2 regions of the Ligilactobacillus animalis genome follow, and region 2 is predicted to be linked to the other one. Evidence: predicted binding sites of a transcription regulator. Region 2 holds the regulator's gene; the other holds the start of a gene.
What was found. Region 2 encodes Rex, which represses fermentation and respiration genes when NADH is low (regulators of the CRP and FNR family bind a similar motif). Its sites were predicted from a motif close to TTGTGAANTANTTCACAA; they were not measured.

Region 1 (8,193 bases), 150 kb from region 2:
ATTTCGACCAACATCTTCACCAAATACCAAAACATTTTTATCGCGTTTTAATTCATCTTCCAAAGCTTGTGTAATTGCTTTGATCATCGTTGTTTTAGCCATTATGCTTCCTCCTTAGCCGCAAATTTTGCAATTTGTTCCTCTAAAGTCGGTGGTGTTTCTACAAAGACATTTTGAAGATATTCACTCACCTTTTGTTTTGGCGCTTGTTCAGTCTTTTTCATCGCTTCATTGATCTGCTCATTTACTTCTTCAATGTAAGCTTCTTCTTGAGCTTCTGACCAAAGACCTTTTTCATCTAAATAAGTGCGTAATCTTACCAATGGATCTTTCTTTTCCCATTCAGCTTCTTCATCAGTGGTCCGATAACGATGCGGATCATCACCAGAAAGCGTATGTGGACCAAAACGATACGTCAAAGTCTCGATCAAGACTGGGCCATTACCTTCGACACTGTATTTACGTGCTTCGCTCATGACTAAATAGACTGCCAAAGCATCCATCCCATCAACTTGAATACCTGGGATCCCAGCAGCTAGACCTTTTTGAGCTAAGGTCGGAGCCGCAGTTTGGACCGCTCTTGGGACTGAGATCGCATAGCCGTTATTTTGCACAACAAAGATCGCCGGCGCTTGATATGCACCTGCAAAGTTGATCCCTTCGTAGAAATCACCTTGGGAAGTACCGCCATCACCAGTATACGTATATGCTACATTCTTAGCGCCCTTTTTCTTGAAACCTAGAGCTACACCAGCGGCTTGAACATATTGGGCTCCGATGATGATCTGTGGTGGTAAAGCAGCTAGATCTTCGGGATATTCATTTCCTAAGACATGCCCCCGCGACCACAAGAAAGCCTTTTCTAAAGGTAGCCCATGTAAGACTAATTGTGGAACATCACGATAAGCTGGTAATAAGAAGTCTGTCTTTTCCATCGCAAATTCAGATGCGATCTGAGAAGCTTCTTCCCCTGCTGTTGGCGCAAAGAAACCTAAGCGCCCTTGACGATTTAGCTTAGTGGAACGTTCATCTAACACACGCGACCACAACATTTGCTTGAATAATTCCACGATCTGTTCATCACTTAGATCTGGGAAAAAGTCTGGATCGATCACTTTACCATGTTCATCTAATACACGAAGCGGTTTGATCTCACTTGGAGAGATCGTCTTGAATGCTTCAAAATCAATTTTTTGTGCCATTTTAAAACTTCCTTTCTTCAAACATAAGGAATCAAATCTTATTTTCAATCTTCGTACAGCGCTTACATCGATAATTATAACGTATCGTTCACTAAAAGTTAATTTTGTGCACTCTTTAATTTGTTTCCTACTACCGAAAAAATCTTGATTTTGCGCAATATTTTGCGGATAATTTTTTCTAGCTTGTGGACAATGTTACTTTTATCACAAGCTCCTAGTTTAAAATAATGTTTTAATTTTTTAAATTAAATCAAGATATTATCAGCCTTTTCCGCCGGATCGTTTTATTTGTAACTTATAGACATTAGAACTATAATACTTCTGTAGACTATGGAAGGGAAGTTTTAGATATGACACGCCGTAATGATTCCAAGCTCGAACACCGGCTTGAAGAAAACCGTTTGAACGATGCTAGACGTCGGGAAAATGAAGAAAAAGAGAAAGAAGCTAAGGAACACCGCGAAAAGTGAGCTTTAGTCTTCTAATAAAGTCCGAATTCTGATTTCGGACTTTTTTTACATATTTAGAAAGTAGATGATCAAATGGAACTCACCGAAACTAAGCGAAAATTATTTATTTTTACTCTATTGGCAGGTACTTTTACCATGTCGATCAGCCAATCAGCCCTTTCAACCGCTTATCCTGCCTTGATGCATTTCTTTGCGGTCGATGCGGCAACGATCCAGTGGTTGACGACTGGCTTTATGCTCATGATGTGTGTCATGATGCCTGTCAGTCCATGGCTGCTCAATAATATTTCTTTTAAACATCTCTATCTTAGTGTCTTAGCCCTCTTTGGGGTCGGCACTTTAATGATAATTTTTGCCCCAACTTTCTGGCTCGCACTTTTAGGCCGCTTGTTAGAGGCGACTGCTGTCGGTATCTTATTTCCATCATTTCAAACGGTCTTGATGACGATCACGCCTAAAGACAAGCGGGGACAAACTATGGGAGCCGCCGGATTAGTCATGGGTTCAGCCTTAGCAGTTGGACCGATCATCTCTGGGATCGTCTTAAACTTTTTGCGTTGGCAAGACCTCTTTTGGTTATTTTGCTTTTTAATGCTCGTGATCTTTTTGGTCGCTTGTGTGACGATCAGTGATGTCATGGAACGCAAGCCATCCCAGTTAGATGTTTGCTCTCTATTCTATGAAGGTTTTGGCCTAGGTACCTTATTATACGCTCTTACCGCCCTTAAAGATCCACGCCAGCCGTTGCTAAATATCTTACTTTTGGTCTTAGGTCTTTGTTTATTGATCGCCTTTTGTCGCCGTCAACTAAAGCTGACCACGCCACTTTTAGAATTGCGGATCGTTAAGTACCTTGATTTTGACATTGGCTTATTATTGACCGGGCTTTCTTACGTGTCCTTGATCGTAGTCACGATCGTTTTTCCGCTCTATTATCAAAAGATCCTCGGCTTAAGTCCGTTAGCTTCGGGGCTTTCCTTGGTCTTACCTGCTGTTTTACTGAGTGTGTTGAATCCTGTGACCGGTAAACTGGCCGACAAATGGGGCTTCAAACCGGTTCTTTTAGTTGGGGTCAGCATGTTGCTCGGTGGCTGGGCTGGACTGCTCTTATGGCAAGATCACCTTGGACTCCCACTCTTGATCGCCTTTTCCATGGTGATCGAAGGAGGCAATGCCTTTGTCATGATGCCGGCGACAACGCTGGGGGCTAATTCAGTGCCTAAAAACTTGATCGCACATGCAACTGCGCTAACAACTACGATCCGCCAGCTCCTTGGTAGTCTAGGTGTCATGCTCGCGACCCTATTGTTAAGCAGTGCCGGTCAAAGTATTACCCAAAAATCAAGCTATTCCCGCGTCTTTATCTGCTTTTTACTTATCGAGGCCGTAGCGTTAGTCTTGGCGTTACGCTTAAAAGAAGTAAAAAAATAAGCTAGGAGGTACCCATGCAAGTGGGTGCTCCTAGCTTATTTGCTGTTTCAAAAAATTAAATCTCGGTACCTAAAATCCTAATAAGGATCGGCGATAATCGACTTATCGCTTAATCAAAATCTAGAATAATATTATTGGTCAAAACGTCGGTGTAACTATATGATACGCGTTCAACGGCATTTTCTTCGTGACTTAATTCTACGATAAATACAGCGGGGAAAGTTTCCCGCAGAATCCCATGACGTTTAGTAACTTTTTTGCGTCCAACGTGGGACGTTACCGTTAAACCAGCGCCAATGCAATTGTCGAGCTTGCTCTTGATTTTTACTAATGTAGTTGGCAATGCGCTTCACCTCTCTGTGTAAAATATTGTAACATAATTTTACAAAAAACGCAATTATACCACACCCGAACAAACACTTCAATATTTAAAAGTTATTTTTTGACGATTTTTTCAGCGACTAAAGCATCAGCTAAGGCGACCATTTGTGCGATCGTTAACTTTTCAGCGCGGATCCCTGGCTCGATCGCAACTTTAGCCAAAGCTGCCTGCATTTTTTCTTTGATCTCAGGGGTCTTACCATACATTCCTTGCAAGTTGTTCCAAAGGCTCTTGCGTCGATGTAAAAAGATCCCTTTGACCATTTGCTTAAAGAACTTTTCATCAACTGGTCGATAAGTTTGAACGGCTTTTTTCTCTAAGACAATGATCGCAGAATCAACTTTAGGTTGGGGAATAAAAACTGTTTTAGGCACGATAAACGCCACTTTAGCATCCATCTCGTATTGCACCGCTACACTCAAAGAACCGTAATCTTTAGTCCCAGGAACAGCTGCTAAACGATCAGCGACCTCTTTTTGCATCATCACAACGATCCGGTCAAAATCAACCGGTGCTTCCAACAAATGTAAAATGATCGGTGTTGTAATGTAATATGGTAAATTAGCCACTAACTTGATCTTGTGCTTGCCATCGAAATTTTTAGCGATCAATTCCACTAGGTCAGCTTTGAGCACATCTTGATGAACGACTGTCACGTTATCATAAGGTGCCAAAGTATCGGCTAAAACCGGGATCAAACGGTCATCGATCTCTAGTGCCATGACTTGATGGGCATTCTTAGCCAACTGTTCGGTCAAAGCGCCGATCCCGGGTCCGATCTCGATCACGTCATCTTCTGGCGTTACTTCAGCAGCTGCTACGATCTTATTTAAAATATTGATATCAGTCAAAAAGTTTTGGCCTAAACTTTTTTTAAACGTTAGCCCATAACTTTCCATGATCGCCCGCGTCCTAGTCGGTGAAGCGATCTCTGGTAATTGATTATTCATTGATTTTTCCTTCCTCTACTTGGTCTAAATATCTCAGTGCCGCAGCAAATTCTTCCGGTGTGATCTGGAAGAGATTCAACCGCTTATAGAGCTGTTTTCCATTGACATAGCCGATCCGCAAATATTCGCCCAAGATCCGGCGTCTGATCTTGGCCTTGGGTCCTGATATCAAGCCCGCTACTGCTAGATCTTCCCGACTGATCATCGGAGTCGCATCGGGCTCTTCGGTATATAGATTACGTAAAGCTTCCCGGATCGCCTCTGGATCAGCATGTTCAACGCCAAGACTGCCTTTGTGATCTGGGGCAGCAGCTTTTTTTGTCAGAAAAGCATGCTTGACCCCCGGAACAGCTTCTTGGATTATCTTACGGATCTTTTCCCCTGAAAAATCGGGGTCTGTAAAGACGATGACTCCGCGCTTGTCATGTAATTCTTCGATCTGTGCGAGTGTTTCATCACTGATCGCTGATCCCCTAGTCTCAAGGGTATCTGCATTGACGGCTAAGTTGATCCGCTTGGTATCATCTTTACCTTCAACAACGATAACTTCTTTGATCTTCATCTTATCTGTCATTTTATCTTCAACACTTTCTTTGCATTAGCAGTTGTGATCTGCGCTAGTTTTTCAGGTGCGATCTGTCTTTCTTTAGCTAAAAATTCTAAAGTATAGCGGGTCATCGCTGGTTCATTGATCTTGCCCCGAAATGGCATTGGGGTTAAATATGGGGCATCTGTTTCAACTAACATATGTTCCAATGGTGTCACCAAAGCAGCCTGTTTAACTTCCTTAGCATTGCCAAAAGTCACGACCCCACTAAACGACAATTCCATCCCTAGATCCAAAAATTTCTCAGCCCAGTCAGCATCCCCATTAAAACTGTGCATGATCCCACCGATCTTTGCGATGTCTGCCTTTTTTAAGATCGCATAGCAATCCGCGATCGCATCCCGATCATGGATACTTATCGGAAGTTGCAGTTCATGCGCGAGCTCTATTTGACGTTCAAAAACTTTCCATTGGACTTTTTTAGGTACATCACAGTGATAATCGAGCCCGATCTCCCCCAGAGCTTTTACTTTCGGATGAGCCAAGACTTCGCTTAATTTATTTTCAAAATTTGTATCGTAGTCTAAAGCACTTTCGGGATGACAGCCAAAAGCTCCATAGATCCCTGGATATTTCTCAACTAAGTCAAGCATTCGCTCCGTACTCGGGTCATCGTAACTGATGACTAACATTTCGGTCACATTTAAAGCTTTGGCCCGCTCGATCACATCAGGAATGTCATTTTTAAATTCTGTAGCATTGATATGAGTATGTGAATCAAAAATCTCCATTTTTTCCTTTCTTACGCTAAAAGGCACACGGTCAGCCCATGTGCCTTCTATCACTTGATCAGCCAACTAATGATCCGGCTGGGATCTCATCGGGAACAGTTATTAATTGTACTGTATCACCAAATTCAGCTGATAAGAGCATCCCTTGGCTGATCTCACCTCGCATCTTACGCGGTTGTAAGTTCGTTACCGCGATCACTTTTTTACCGATCAATTTTTCTGGTTCAGGATACCATTGAGCAATACCCGAGAGGATCTGACGTTCACCTTCATCGCCCGCATCCAATCGGAATTTGAGGAGCTTATCGGCACCCTTGACCCGAGAAACATCTTTGATCAAAGCCACCCGTTGTTCGACTTTATCAAATTTATCGAACTTGATCTCTTTTTTCGTTGACTTAAGTTCTGTCTTTTCAGGGTCAAATTCAGCTTGCGCTTCGGCTGCTTCTTGCATTGCTTTGCGCCCTTTTTGTTTTTCATTTTTAGTCATATTAGACTTGATGTATTCAACTTCAGCTTCGATATCCAAACGTGGGAAGATCGGTGTTCCCTTCTTAACAACAGTTGTCTTTTCTGGGAGGGCAAAATAGTCCACCCCTTTGATAGCCATATCTTCTAATGGCAGACCTAATTGAGTAAAGATCTCTTTTGGTGCATGTGTCATCACTGGTTGCAACAAGATCGCGATCAAGCGCAAACTTGCAGCCAAGTGGGCTAAGACACTGTCCAATTCATTAGCTTTAGCTTCATCTTTAGCCAAGACCCATGGTTCAGTCTCATCGATATACTTGTTAGAACGTGAAACAAACTTCCATAGTGCTTCTAAAGCCAAGGCAAAATGCGCTTGATCCATGTTAGCTTCGTATTCCGCGATCGCTTCTTTAGCTGATTTTTCTAAATCTAGATCAAATGCCGTCACATTTGAAGTCAGCGTTGGGATCAGACCTCCACGATACTTATTGATCATCGCAACAGTCCGGTTCAATAAGTTACCTAAGTCATTAGCCAAGTCATAGTTGATCTTTTGCACAAAATCTTCTGGCGTGAAGATCCCGTCATTGCCAAATGGAACAGCACGCATCAAGTAGTAGCGCAATGCATCTAAGCCATAACGTTCAGTCAACATTTCAGGATAGACCACATTGCCCTTAGACTTAGACATCTTGCCGTCACGCATGACTAACCAACCATGACCGATGATGTGTTTTGGCAATGGAAGATCTAAAGCCATCAAAATGATCGGCCAGTAGATCGTATGGAAACGAACGATCTCTTTACCTACCATATGAACATCAGCTGGCCAATACTTGTTGAAAAGTTCTTGATCCTTGCTACCGTAGCCTAAAGCTGTGATATAGTTGCACAAAGCATCGATCCAAACATAGACCACGTGTTTTGGATCATTTGGCACTTTAACGCCCCAATCAAAACTAGTCCGTGTGATCGCTAGATCTTCTAAGCCTGGCTTGATGAAGTTGTTCAACATTTCATTTTTACGACTTTGGGGAATGATGAAATCTGGGTGTTCATTGTAGTATTCGACTAAGCGATCAGCATATTTGCTCATCTTGAAGAAATAGGATTCTTCTTCGACTAATTGAACTTCATGACCAGATGGAGCCTTCCCACCGATCATATTGCCTTGTTCATCACGATAAACTTCGGCTAATTGTGATTCAGTAAAATATTCTTCATCAGAAACAGAGTACCAACCTTTGTAAGAGCCAAGATAGATATCACCTTTATCCAAAAGTTTTTGGAAGATCTTTTGGATCGCTTCTTCGTGATATTCATCCGTTGTCCGGATAAATTTATCATTTGTGATCTCAAGTTCTTGCCATAATTTTTGGATCGAGTCCGCCATCATATCAACATATTGTTTGGGCGTCATGTTCAAGTCTTGTGCTTTTTGTTCGATCTTTAGCCCGTGTTCATCTGTCCCTGTCAAAAAGAAGACATCAAAATCTTGCAGACGCTTGTAGCGTGCCAAAACATCGCAAGCGATCGTTGTGTATGAGTTACCGATGTGTAGCTTTCCTGATGGGTAATAGATCGGCGTTGTAATGTAATATGTCTGTTTATCAGCCATTAACTAGTCATTTCCTTTCGCTTAAAACTGCTATTAGTGCAAGTTTATCATCGTCAAATTTTCAATAAAAATAGTATAACATAACCACGTACCTATTATTAGCTGTTTCAAGCAAAAAAACAGGAACTAGGCGTATTTATGTGCAATTTTGCCACAAGTAGCGGCTACGATCGCAGCTAAAAGATCATCGATAAAGGTATTGACGTGTTCTGGACTCGTATCGAATTTCTTGATGATCCCAGATTTTACGCGGTCAAAATATCCAAAGTTGGTAGCTCCGATCGTACCATAGATATTGGCGATCTGTAAGGCTAAAGTTTCATCGACACCA
Region 2 (8,193 bases):
TCACACCGTCGTTACCGACCTTTTCCATGGCATCAGCTATCAATTTACCAACTTCTTCATTAGCCGAAGAAATAGATGCGATCTGAGCAATATCGCTCTTAGATTCAACTTTATGTGACATCTTGTGCAAAGCATCTACTGCAGCTTTAGTAGCCAACTCGATACCACGACGGATACCTACTGGATTAGCACCAGCAGTCACATTTTTCATTCCTTCGTTAACGATCGATTGTGTCAAAACAGTAGCTGTTGTGGTACCGTCACCCGCAATATCATTAGTCTTTGAAGCTACTTCGGCTACTAGCTTAGCACCCATATTTTCAAAATGATCTTCTAATTCGATTGCCTTAGCGATCGTTACCCCATCATTTGTGATCGTTGGAGTACCGTATGATTGTTCCAAAACAACATTACGTCCCTTAGGACCGATCGTTGATTTTACAGTATCAGCTAACTTATCTACACCAGCAAGCATCTTTGCGCGTGCATCTTCTGAAAACTTGATTTCTTTTGCCATTTCTAATTCACCTCATACGAATTAAGTTCAATGTTTACTTATATATTTATTCCACAACGGCAAGAATATCTTTTTCGTGCATTACTAAATATTCTTGACCTTCAAATTCAACTTGAGCACCGGCGTACTTGTCAAAAACGACAACATCGCCGACTTTAAGTGTCATTTCTAATTTCTTGCCATCATCAAGGATACGTCCCGTACCAACAGCAACAACTTTAGCTGTTTGTGGTTTTTCTTTAGCACCGCCGGCTAAGACGATCCCACCCACAGTTTTTTCTTCTTCTTTTTCGACCTCTAAAATTACGCGATCTCCTAATGGTTTAAGCACGTTATATCCCTCCAAATTCTTTTTAGCACTCTAACAACTTGAGTGCTAATCGATTACAACTATTACTATACTAACTTTACTTTTAAATTGCAAGCATTTTATCACTCGCACCTTAAGAGTGCTAAAATATTTTTGAAATTAGTTTGAATAAATAGCGTTAAAAACATATAATCTAACTATTGAAACTTTATAGTTAGGACCTTTATCGATGAAAAAACAGTTACAGTTAAATTCACTTGTCATCTTAAGTATCTATTGTAGCACAATGACTTTGGCGCCTTTATTATGGGTGATCTTCAAAAATGCTTGGTATTATCCAGCCGTGACCGTTTTGAATCTCATCGGTTGCGGGACGCTGCTCTACTTAGCGCACGAGTTTCCTTTCAAGGATCGTTTTTTGCGCACCCCAAAAAAGCTTGCACTTCGCCAAGAAATCTATTACATTATTTTTGGTACACTAGCGCTCGTTTTGTTGCAATGGCTCAGTTCGTATATCGAGATCAAATTTCTTGGACAGCCTAGTTATTCAGCTAATACCGGTTATCTTTTGACAGTCCTTGCCAAATATCCATATTATTTAGTAAACATCGTCATCTTTGCACCGATCATGGAAGAATTTGTTTTTCGCAAAGTCTTGTTTGCTGATCTTGGCTCTGTGATCGACCCGATCGGTGCGGCACTGGCCTCGAGTCTACTCTTTAGTTTGGCTCATCAAGACGGACATTATTTGACTTATGCCGGGATCGGACTAGTGCTTTGCTTGCTATATGCTAGAACAGGCCGTTTATGCATTCCGATCTTAGCCCATAGTTTAATGAATTTGCTTATTATTTTAAGTGCTTGGTAACAAAAAAGGATGTGTGCACCACACATCCTTTTTCATAGTTATTCAAAGTATTGTAAAAAATAGATCAAAGTCTGCAATTCATTAGTCAGATCAACATTTTGGACGCGAACATCTTTAGGGACCGTGATCCGCAATGGGGTAAAGTTCAAGATCCCCTTGATCCCAGCTGCAACTAATTCATCCGTCACGGCCTGAGCTTTATCAGCTGGAACAGTCAGGATCGCGATCTCTATTTGTTGCAATTGCAGTTGCTCTTGCATATCTTCCATCGGATAAACTGGGATCCCACTTTGGATCAATCCCGTGATCTTAGGGTCAATATCAAAAGCCGCACTGATCCGCGCGTTATTGCTCTTGTGAAAGTTATAATTCAATAGGGCGTGGCCTAGATTACCCACCCCGATCAAAGCTACATTATTTAATTTATCTTGACGTAGTGTTTTTTTGAAAAATGCTTGTAAGCTGGCGATATCATAACCATAGCCACGCTTGCCTAAAGCACCAAAATATGAGAGATCACGTCGGATCGTTGCTGGATCGATCTTAACAGCTTCAGCTAATTCAGTCGAAGAGACATGCTCCTTACCAGCATCCGCTAAAATATTGAGATAGCGGTAATAGATCGGCAAACGTTTTGCCGTTGCCTTAGGAATATTTGGGGTCACCATCTAGTTTCTCCTCTCAGATTACTCAATATGATAAATTTTAGCATAACAACTGTACTAAAAAAATTAAAAAATTGTAAATTAATTCACAATATAACTAATAATTACTGTTTTAGCGCAGTTTTAATTTTTTAACTTTGTGAAACGACTAATTACTCAAGTAGGTGAAAAAATGATTTTATTACAAGCACAACAAGTCGCGCGCCATTTTGGGGCGGATGTCTTGTTTGAAAATATCGATCTTGATATTCAGGAGCACTCCCGTATCGCTTTGGTCGGAAAAAATGGTGCCGGTAAATCGACACTTTTAAAAATGATCATCGGTGAACAAGCTCCTGATGAAGGCCAGATCGTAACTAAAAAAGGCCTAACAATGGGCTATCTTGCCCAAAATACCGGGCTTGAATCTGATAAAACGATCTATGAAGAAATGCTCAGCGTCTTTGATAAATTACGCCAAACGGAACAAAATCTCCATAAATTAGAAGCTCAGATCGCTGATCCAAATGCAGATCATGCCTCAAAAGCTTATCAACAATTGCTAAGTCGCTATGATCAACTATTACATGATTTTAAAGAGCAAAACGGCTATGGTTATGAAAATGAGATCCGCTCTGTTTTACACGGTTTCCATTTTTATCCTGAAGATCATGACCGTCCGATCGCCTCACTTTCTGGAGGCCAAAAGACTCGCCTGGCCTTGGCTAAATTACTTTTGGAAAAACGCGATCTTTTGATCTTGGACGAACCGACTAACCACTTAGATATCGAAACTTTAACTTGGTTAGAAGGTTATATCCAAAATTATCAAGGCGCACTCTTGATCGTTTCGCATGACCGCTACTTTCTAGATAAGATCGTCAATGAAGTTTACGAGATCACGCACGGTAAAGCTCACTACTACAAAGGAAATTATTCCAATTATATCGTTGAACGTGAAAAAAGAGCGCAGTTAGCGTGGAAGAACTACGAAAAACAACAAACTGAGATCCATAAACTCGAAGATTTCGTCAACAAAAATCTCGTGCGGGCTTCGACAACTAAACGTGCGCAAAGTAAACGTAAACAGCTCGAAAAAATGGACCGGCTCGATCGCCCTGAAGGTCCCGAAAAAAATATGCATTTTCGCTTCAAAGCCGAGCATGAAAGTGGCAATGTCGTTTTGACCGTTAGTGACGGTGCGATCGGCTATGAAGGTCAGATCATTGCCGAACCGATCAACTTTGAACTGCGCAAACGCCAAATCTTTGCAGTCGTAGGATCAAATGGGATCGGTAAATCGACCTTGTTAAAAAGTATTCTGGGTAAACAGCCTTTCATCAAAGGAAAAGCTACGTTTGGTACCAACGTCCATCCCGGTTACTATGACCAAGAGCAACATAATCTTCACCCCCAAAAAACGGTCTTAAATGAGCTTTGGGATGATCATCCAACGACACCTGAAAAAGATATTCGTTCGATCTTAGGGAGTTTTCTTTTCAGTGGCGACGATGTCAAGAAGATGGTCCACAGTCTATCTGGGGGCGAAAAAGCACGGTTATTACTGACAAAACTTGCGATGAAACACGATAATTTCCTAATTCTAGACGAGCCGACTAACCATTTAGACATCGACAGTAAGGAAGTCTTAGAGCAAGCTATCAAAGAATTTGACGGCACGATCCTCTTAGTCTCACACGACCGTTATTTCATCAACAAAGTCGCCACTAGCGTCTTAGAGATCGCTCCAACTGGTAGCACACTTTATTTAGGTGATTATGACTATTATGTAGCTAAAAAAGAAGAACAAGCTGAGTTAGCTGAAGCCAAGGCCAAAGCAACACAGCCTGAAGTCGTAACTAAAAAAGAGATCTCCGCGGGAAAACAAAGCTATGCTCAAAGTAAAGAGCATCAAAAAATGGAACGCAAACTTACACGTAAGGTCGCAGAATTAGAAGCTAAAGTTGAAGAACTCGATGAAAATAAAACTGAACTAGAACAAGCGATGGCATTACCAGAAAACTTCAACGATCTCGATAAGATGGCAAAATTACAAGCACAGCTCGAAACGATCACAGCTCAATTAGCCCAAGCCGAAACAGACTGGGAAAACAGCAGCATGGAACTGGAAAATTTCAACAGTGAAAACTAGAGCACAGTGCCGATAACTCCTAAAAAATAACGCGGGGCCCACTACGATGCAAAATCATAGGGGGCCCCGCTTTATTTATCCTATCTAAGCTTCTTCTAACCAATCAAATTCTAAACTTGGATCAGCATTTAGATCTAAGTTAGCAAATATCTTATCATTGTAAGCCGCATAACCAGCTGCTCCGATCATCGCGGCATTATCACCACAGAGTTTCAAAGGTGCTTTTAATAATTCAACGTCTTCAAAGCGTTTCAACTCTTCATCTAAACGATCACGTAGGCCTTGATTAGCTGCTACACCACCAGCCAAGATCAATTGTTTGACCGGATAATTTTCCAGTGCGCGAACTGTTTTTTGTGCTAAAACATCGACGACACTTTGTTGGAAACTAGCAGCTAAGTCAGCTTTATCTAAGGTTTCCCCTACTTGATCAGCATGATGGACCGTATTGATAAAGGCACTCTTTAAGCCACTAAAACTAAAGTCATAGTTATCTTCTTTTTCCATTGCTCGTGGGAAAGCAAAAGTGTCTTTCCCCTTATGCGCTAATTCATCGATCTCTTTTCCGGCTGGATACGCCAAACCTAAAACACGTCCGACCTTATCATATGCTTCACCTGCTGCATCATCCCGTGTCTCGCCGATGATCTTAAAGTCATTTGGTCCGGCCAGGTAGACTAATTCCGTATGTCCACCTGAGACAAGTAATGCTAAGGCTGGAAATTGGATCTCACCGGCAAAATTGGCAGCATAGATATGTCCTGCCATATGATTGACCGGGATCAAGGGAAGATCGTGCGCAAAAGCGATCATCTTAGCGGCTGTGACCCCGACTAATAATGAACCCACTAAGCCTGGACCATAAGTCACCGCTACAGCATCCAAGTCAGCATAGGTCACTGCAGCTTGTTCTAAGGCATCCGCAATGCATAAAGTTATCTGTTCGATGTGGTGGCGACTAGCAACTTCGGGAACGACACCCCCGAAACGCTTGTGGCTCTTGATCTGGGTTGCAACGATATTTGAGAGGATCTTATTTCCATTTTCGATCACCGCAACGCTTGTCTCATCACAGCTTGATTCAAAAGCCAAGATCAAATTCCGATTTTTTTCCATCCTTTTTCAACTCTCTTTTTTAAATTTCTGTTTACCAAGTTATAGCTATATTCTAGCCCATCTTCATCTTTGTAATAAGCATTTTTGACAGCTACTTCTTTAAAGCCAGCTCGCCGATATAGTGCTTGGGCTTCTAAATTGCTCCGTCTGACATCTAAGCTCAAACGACGACACCCGTATTTTTTAGCTTCGATCTGCAAAGTCTCTAACATCATCAGCCCTAACCCTTGATGTTGATATTCGGGTAAAACTGCAATATTAGTCACATGCGCTTCATTAGGTCCATAAGCAAGATCACACCCGGCAAAAGCTACCATGCGATCTTCGTAACGCACAACGATGTAAAGCGAAGTCAATTTATTTTGAATATGTTTTTCAAAATCTCCATAGCTCCAAGGCTGATGCCCAGCATATACCGAACTTTCGATCTCAAGCATTTCAGCAATATCAGGTACGATCGCACGACACATCAAATAATTTTTGTCCTCAACAACTACATTATGACAACCAAAATCTAAATTAGGGGTCGCTTGTACTGGTTTTAGCAACACCAAAAGTTTATCTTTATACTTTTTCAACATAAGAATCCGCTTGATCCTTTCCAGGGTGTTTTTCCATCCATTGTACTTCTGCTTGTGTCAAACGTAAATAATGTGGTACAAATGTCAAAGTATCCGCTACAGGACGCTCTTTACCCAAAAGTCCTAACAAATAAGCACTCGGATAATCATCTTTAGGCGCACTAAGGCGATAATTACCAGCTGTAAGCAGTTCTTCAAAGCGTTCACGATAAACCTTAGCATCCGCTCCGATCAAGCAAGCTTTTTTATCCTTTAAAAATTCGCATAACTCAACGACTGAGAGATGCTGATCTGGTAAAACTTCCACTAATTTATCTGCCTTATTTTGATAAACACCAGCAAAAATATTTTCGCGACGCGCATCAAAGATCGGTACTAAAAGTTCATTCGTATCATTTTGACAATTAGTCGCCAAAAGCTCTAAGCTTGAGACCCCGACTAACTCTTTATTCAAAGTAAATGCTAATGTCTTAGCTGCCGTCACTCCGATCCGAAGTCCCGTGTATGAACCCGGTCCGGCAGAAACAACGATCCGATCGAGATCTTGTGGTGTTGTATCTGACTTTTTGAGCATTTCAGAAATGATCGGCATCAAAGTCGTACTGTGCTTTCGCGCCATATTGAGCGTTGTTTCTGCTAATAACGTGTCATCTTCTAAAACCGCCACGCTCAGAGGACGATTTGAAGTATCCAAGGCTAATATCTTCATCTTGCAGCTAACTTCCTTTTATCTAATCTTATTACTTAAAATCACAATGAATATCTTAACATAAATCATTACAGAAAAAAGCTTTTATTTCAATTAGACAGCCTATCGACATTCATTGGTTTAATCGTTATAATAAAAAAACGGTATTTTGCTAATTTTGTGTACCACTAGCGCTACTGGTACACCTAGAAAGGAAGATGCAAAATGAAAAAAATTCTTATTTTGCACACTGGTGGTACGATCGCAATGTCAGAAGACGAAAACGGTGCGGTCGCTCCCGGAAAAGAAAATCCCCTCAATCAATTTAAGAATCCTTTTGGGACTGAGTATGAACTCGTGATCGAAAACATCTTCAACATCCCCTCACCCCATATGGATCCCGCTAATATGCTCGTCTTGCAACAACGGATCATCAAAGCTTATGAGAATGAAAATATCGATGGGGTCGTGATCACCCATGGGACTGATACGCTTGAAGAAATAGCTTATTTTCTCGATCTAACTATCCCATTTAAACTTCCGATCGTCTTGACCGGAGCGATGCGTTCAGCTAATGAGATCGGTTCTGATGGCTTGTACAACTTCAAAACCGCGATCTTGACTGCTGCTAGTCCTGAAGCTAAAGGCATGGGCGTCTTAGTGGTCATGAATGATGAGATCCACACGGCTCGCTATGTGACTAAGACCCATACCACTAATGTTGCGACCTTTAGAACTCCGACTTTTGGTCCGATCGGGCTGATCTTGCGCGATGAAGTGCGTTTTTTTGAAAAATTGCTCCGCCACCGCAGTGTTTTGATCGATCACGTGGTCGACCATGTTTATCTTTTCAAAGCATATGCTGGGATGGACCCAGAATTACTTGAAATAGCGCTCAATAACCAAACTAACGGTGTTGTGATCGAAGCTTTGGGTGCGGGTAATCTTCCGCCTAGAGTTTTGCCTGTGCTCGAAAAATTACTGGCCAAAAAGATCCCTGTAGTCCTTGTATCCCGGAGTTTCAACGGGATCGCCCAAGATGTTTATGCTTATCCTGGTGGAGGTGTCCAACTAAAACAAATGGGCGTTACCTTCTGCCACGGTTTAAATGGACAAAAGGCTCGGATCAAACTCTTAGTCGGGCTAAGCGCTGGTCTAAGTGGCGCTGAACTAGCCGATTTTGTTTCGGATGCTGTTTCTTAATATAAAAAATGAGAGTGTAAAACAATACGCAACACCGTATGTTTTTACACTCTCATTTTTTATTATTTCCAAGTCACTTGTGCACTACAACTCAAAGTTCCATCAGCCATATAG

Region 1: a site for Rex is predicted at 1,395-1,412, ahead of pdhA (pyruvate dehydrogenase (acetyl-transferring) E1 component subunit alpha). Genes of this name have one in related genera too.

The regions. Positions count from the first base shown of each region.
Region 1 is NZ_CP047141.1:1,424,898-1,433,090, forward strand. It holds gene GSR62_RS07045 (alpha-ketoacid dehydrogenase subunit beta) at 1-102, opposite strand, end outside; gene pdhA (pyruvate dehydrogenase (acetyl-transferring) E1 component subunit alpha) at 102-1,202, opposite strand; gene GSR62_RS07055 (MFS transporter) at 1,745-3,103, shown strand; gene GSR62_RS07060 (Veg family protein) at 3,213-3,446, opposite strand; gene rsmA (16S rRNA (adenine(1518)-N(6)/adenine(1519)-N(6))-dimethyltransferase RsmA) at 3,539-4,435, opposite strand; gene rnmV (ribonuclease M5) at 4,428-4,997, opposite strand; gene GSR62_RS07075 (TatD family hydrolase) at 5,006-5,773, opposite strand; gene metG (methionine--tRNA ligase) at 5,832-7,862, opposite strand; gene GSR62_RS07085 (phosphatidylglycerophosphatase A family protein) at 7,989-8,193, opposite strand, start outside.
Region 2 is NZ_CP047141.1:1,272,544-1,280,736, forward strand. It holds gene groL (chaperonin GroEL) at 1-517, opposite strand, end outside; gene groES (co-chaperone GroES) at 564-848, opposite strand; gene GSR62_RS06235 (CPBP family intramembrane glutamic endopeptidase) at 1,057-1,695, shown strand; gene GSR62_RS06240 (redox-sensing transcriptional repressor Rex) at 1,734-2,363, opposite strand; gene GSR62_RS06245 (ABC-F family ATP-binding cassette domain-containing protein) at 2,533-4,491, shown strand; gene tsaD (tRNA (adenosine(37)-N6)-threonylcarbamoyltransferase complex transferase subunit TsaD) at 4,576-5,607, opposite strand; gene rimI (ribosomal protein S18-alanine N-acetyltransferase) at 5,586-6,188, opposite strand; gene tsaB (tRNA (adenosine(37)-N6)-threonylcarbamoyltransferase complex dimerization subunit type 1 TsaB) at 6,172-6,897, opposite strand; gene GSR62_RS06265 (asparaginase) at 7,102-8,079, shown strand; gene GSR62_RS06270 (acyl-[acyl-carrier-protein] thioesterase) at 8,142-8,193, opposite strand, start outside.